DNA from 2 places in the Bradyrhizobium sp. BEA-2-5 genome. Region 2 is predicted to be linked to the other one. Evidence: predicted binding sites of a transcription regulator. Region 2 holds the regulator's gene; the other holds the start of a gene.
What was found. The regulator PhoB, encoded in region 2, activates phosphate uptake and scavenging genes when phosphate is short. The targets are predictions, from matches to a motif close to TGTCATNNANCTGTCAT.
Positions count from the first base shown of each region.

Region 1: the regulator PhoB is predicted to act here: its motif matches at 1,135-1,151, upstream of RX327_RS02050 (DUF2794 domain-containing protein).

Region 1 is NZ_CP136629.1:432,308-434,701, forward strand. It holds gene RX327_RS02045 (DUF1223 domain-containing protein) at 1-669, shown strand, start outside; gene RX327_RS02050 (DUF2794 domain-containing protein) at 1,208-1,579, shown strand; gene RX327_RS02055 (Bax inhibitor-1/YccA family protein) at 1,926-2,394, opposite strand, start outside.
Region 2 is NZ_CP136629.1:985,161-987,554, reverse strand. It holds gene RX327_RS04485 (IS110 family transposase) at 1-909, shown strand, start outside; gene phoB (phosphate regulon transcriptional regulator PhoB) at 953-1,663, opposite strand; gene phoU (phosphate signaling complex protein PhoU) at 1,793-2,394, opposite strand, start outside.

The sequences.
Region 1 (2,394 bases), 550 kb from region 2:
GATCCCCGCGCCGTTGTTGAATTGTTTACCTCGCAGGGCTGCTCCTCCTGCCCGCCCGCCGACCAGATCATCGGCGATCTCTCGAAAGACCCCTCGATCATCGCGTTGAGCATGCCGATCGACTATTGGGACTATCTCGGCTGGAAAGACACGCTGGCGGACTCGCGCTTCTCTGCACGGCAGCGTGCCTATTCGCGCATGCGCGGCGACCGCGAGGTCTACACGCCGCAGGCCGTCGTCAACGGCTCCACGCATGTCATCGGCAGCGACCGCGCCAGCATCGAGAGCGCGATCAAGGACACCGAGAAGGGCGGCAGCGTGATGTCGGTGCCGGTGACGATGACGCTGACCGGCAAGCAGATCAATGTGTCGGTCGCCGCATCGAAGTCGCCCGCGGTCTCGCACGGCGAGGTCTGGATCTGCTCGATCGCCAAGTCGGTGCCGATCGCGATCACCCGTGGCGAGAATCGCGGACAGCAGGTCACCTATCACAACGTGGTGCGCAACCTGCTCAAGGTCGGCGACTGGACCGGTTCGTCCGGGAGCTGGACCGTGCCGCTGGAGAACATCACGCGTGACGGTGTCGATGCTGCTGCGGTGTACGTCCAGGACGGCAACCGCGACAAGCCGGGCCCGATGCTCGGCGCTGCCTTCACCTCGCTTCACTAGCGCCTCGCCACAATAAGGCGCGATAAGCTGGCTTCGGCCAGTCGCGTCGCTGGCCGCACGCATGTTGTCGTCAGCCGCGCATGGCGACAAACCTGCATTCAGTGATTTGCCGAAAGGAAGGCGCCGGGGCTTTGCGCGCGTCTCGCTTGCGCAGGCCCCAAAACAAAAAGGACCAACTTTCGTTGGCCCAGTGTTGGGATTTGACTCCCCTGCGAACAGGCCCGATCCCGACGACCCCGGGGGGCTGGGGGCTGAGGAATCCGGAACCGAAAGGACCGGGTCAACGCAGGGTTTCCTTTTCGCAGGGCAGCGGGGCGGGCGATGGGCGGAAGTGGGGCAGCAATATGATTCCGCTAACGTTCCCGTGACTCTGCGGTTTTCCGGACAATCCGCCGCGCGCGGCGGTGGTTAAGGCCCGGTTGCATTGCGATTGGCCCCTTGCGGGCCCCCTCGCTTAGCGCGATCATGTCACTCTCGTGACGATCCCGAACAGGGGCCTTCGGAACCCGATCGTCACCGAGGTGACAGGAGGCGCTCGATGAGTTTGATCTCGGAGGACACTGATCCGAGCGGGAGTCGTGCCGCGGCGCGCACCGCCGCCGCGACCCCTCAGCCCAACCGCGTGACATTCAATCGACTTGAGCTGCACCGGATTCTCAATCTCTACGGCCGCATGGTTGCCGACGGCGAATGGCGCGACTACGCCATCGACTTCCTGAAGGACCGCGCCGTGTTCTCGGTCTATCGCCGCGCCTCGGAGGTGCCGATCTATCGCATCGAGAAGGACCCGCGGCTCGCGCGCAAGCAGGGCATGTACAGCGTGATCTCGGCGACCGGGCTGATCCTGCGCCGCGGCCATGAGCTCGAGCGGGTGCTGCTGGTGATCGATCGGAAGCTGGCGGTGGTTTAAGCGCGTTCGCGCGACCCGTTGGTCCATCCGGGCTACTCACGTTCCAACCTCCCCTTGAAAAGGGGAGGTCGCTTTGCTCGCCAAAGCAAAGCGGGCGGGGATATTCTCCCTCCACATACGCCGTCGTCTGCGGCTGACCCCCATCCCGACCTTCCCCCTTTCAGCGGGGAGGAGAAGAAACCGTAGCGCGGATGAAGCGCACGCAATCCGGGGCCGGTCTCTCCAAAGACTTACCCGGACGCTCCATCCGGGCTACGCCGCATTTTGCCTCGCGCAAAAGAAAAGCCCCGGCCGTGTGGCCGGGGCTTGGACTGCAAGGTTTGATCGATCGGCTCGCTCGAGGCGCTTACTCGCGCTGGCCGAGCAGCTGCAGCAGCAGCGTGAACAGGTTGATGAAGTTCAGGTACAGCGACAGCGCGCCGGTGATGGCCGCACGCTCTGCGATGTCACCGCCGGCCGAGGCGTAGCCGTAGATGTAGTCGTTCTTCAGCCGCTGGGTGTCCCAGGCGGTGAGGCCCGAGAACACCAGCACGCCGACCACCGACACGATGAACTGCAGCATCGAGCTGGCCAGGAACAGGTTCACCAGGCTGGCGAGGACGATGCCGATCAGGCCCATGAACAGGAACGAGCCCATCCCGGTGAGGTCACGCTTGGTGGTGTAGCCGTACAGGCTCAGCGCACCGAAGGTGGCCGCGGTGATGAAGAACACCCGCACGATCGAGGTGTGCGTGAACACCAGGAAGATCGACGACAGCGAGATGCCCATCAGCGCCGAGAACACCCAGAACAGGATCTGGGCGGTCGAGGGGGCG
Region 2 (2,394 bases):
GTCTCCAAGAAGCATCTCGATATCTTTGATGAAGCTGACGGCGTGTCCAGGCGCATCGCCAACGCGGCACAGGCCATCACACAGCAGGTGGCGCGTTGGCGATGCGATGCGCTGGTCGTCTTCGAGGCCACGGGCGCCTATGACCTCGCGCTTCGCGAGGCCCTAAGCCAGGCCGGTGTCCGCTTCGCTCGGATCAATCCGGCTCGAGCTCGCGATTTTGCGCGGGCCAGCGGCCAACTTGCCAAAACCGATCCGATCGATGCACGGATGCTGGCGGCCTTTGGCCGGGTCATGCAGCCGGCAACCGAGCGGGCCGCCAATCCCGCCCGCAACGCTTTGGCAGGGCTTGCAAAACGGCGGGACCAACTGGTTCTCATGCGCGCGCAGGAGAAGAACCGGCGCAGCGAGGCCGACGACCGCGCCATGGCCGAACGGATCAGTCGGCTCATTGAGGTTCTCGACGGCGAGATCGCCGAGATCGAGGCCGATATCAACGCATTGACCAAGGCCGAGCCGGAGATCGCGGACGATGCGCGGTTGATGCGCTCACTGCCGGGCGTGGGTCCCGTGGCTTGCATGCAGCTGATCGCGAAGATGCCGGAACTTGGACATGTTGGAGCGAAGCAGATCGCCGCGCTCGCGGGCCTTGCCCCCTTCAACGTCGACAGCGGCGCCTTCCGTGGAAAACGCAAGATCGCCGGCGGCCGAAAGCGCGTTCGTGACGCCCTCTATATGGCGGCTCTGAACGCGGTTCGTCGGGCCGATCCATTCAAGGCCTTCTACGCGCGGCTGCGACAGGTCGGCAAACCAGCCAAGCTCGCTCTCATTGCCGTCGCCAGGAAGCTCCTAACGGTCCTCAACGCCATGATGCGCGACAGAAAGCCCTACCTGCAGACCAAGCCGACATAACAGTTGCCGGCTCCCGTGCGCAATTGCGCACTAGTTGTGGCCGTTACGGCTGCGGCTCCGCCTTCGCAAACCGATCGTCCAGCGCATAACCGGCGCCACGGACGGTGCGGATCGGATCCTGCTCGCGGCCGAGATTGAGCAGCTTGCGCAGGCGGCCGATGTGGACGTCGACAGTGCGCTCGTCGATGTAGATGTCACGGCCCCAGACGCTGTCGAGCAGCTGCTCGCGCGAGAACACGCGGCCGGGATGCTCCAGGAAGAACTCCAGCAGACGGTATTCGGTCGGGCCGAGATCGATCGGCCGGCCCGAACGCGCCACGCGGCGCTTGTCGCGGTCGAGCTCGATATCGCCATAGGCGAGCACGGTGGCGAGCCGCTCGGGGCTGGCGCGCCTGAGCAGGCCCTTCACGCGGGCCAGCAGCTCCGGCACCGAGAACGGCTTGACGATGTAGTCGTCGGCACCGGTCGCAAGTCCCCGCACCCGCTCGCTTTCCTCGCCGCGCGCGGTCAGCATAATGATCGGCAGCTGCTTGGTTTCGGGACGGGTGCGCAGCCGCCGGCACAGCTCGATGCCCGACAGGCCCGGCAGCATCCAGTCGAGCACGATCAGATCGGGAATGTGCTCCTTGAGGCGGGTGTCGGCATCATCGCCGCGCATCACCGTCTCGACGTCATAGCCTTCCGCATCGAGATTGTAGCGCAACAGCGTCGTCAGCGCTTCCTCGTCTTCGACTACCAGAATGCGTGCGCTCATCGGTTTAAGTTCTTTCTCTGTGGTGATCCGTTGCCCAGACGCAAACCGAAACGCTTACTTCCTTGAGCATAGTCCCCGCGGAAACGAGTTGTCGAAGGACAATCCGGTTCCGCGCTTGCCGATCAAGCCTCAGCTGCCCGGCACCGTCGTGGCGAAGGTCGTCATGTCGCCCTTCGGCCGCTTGTCGGTGATCGCCTGGCCCTCGATCATGTAGAACACGGTCTCGGCGATGTTGGTGGCGTGGTCGCCGATCCGCTCGATGTTCTTGGCACAGAACATCAGATGGATGCAGAACGAGATGTTGCGCGGATCCTCCATCATGTAGGTGAGGAGTTCGCGGAACAGCGAGGTGCAGATGGCGTCGACTTCCTCGTCGCCCTTCCACACCGCCATCGCCGCCGGCAGATCGTGCGCGGCATAGGCGTCCAGCACCGACTTGACCTGCTGCTGCACGAGGTCGGTCATGTGCTCCAGGCCGCGGAACAGCTTGAGCGGGTGGAAGTCGGTCTCCAGCGCGGCGACACGCTTGCCCATGTTCTTGGCGAGATCGCCGATCCGCTCGAGGTCGGTCGCAACGCGCATGGCCCCGACGATCTCGCGCAGATCGACGGCCATCGGCTGGCGGCGGGCGATGGTGAGCACGGCGCGCTCCTCGATGTTGCGCTGCAGATTGTCGATCTCGATGTCGGCGGCGACGACGCGCTGACCGAGCGTGACGTCGCGGCGGATCA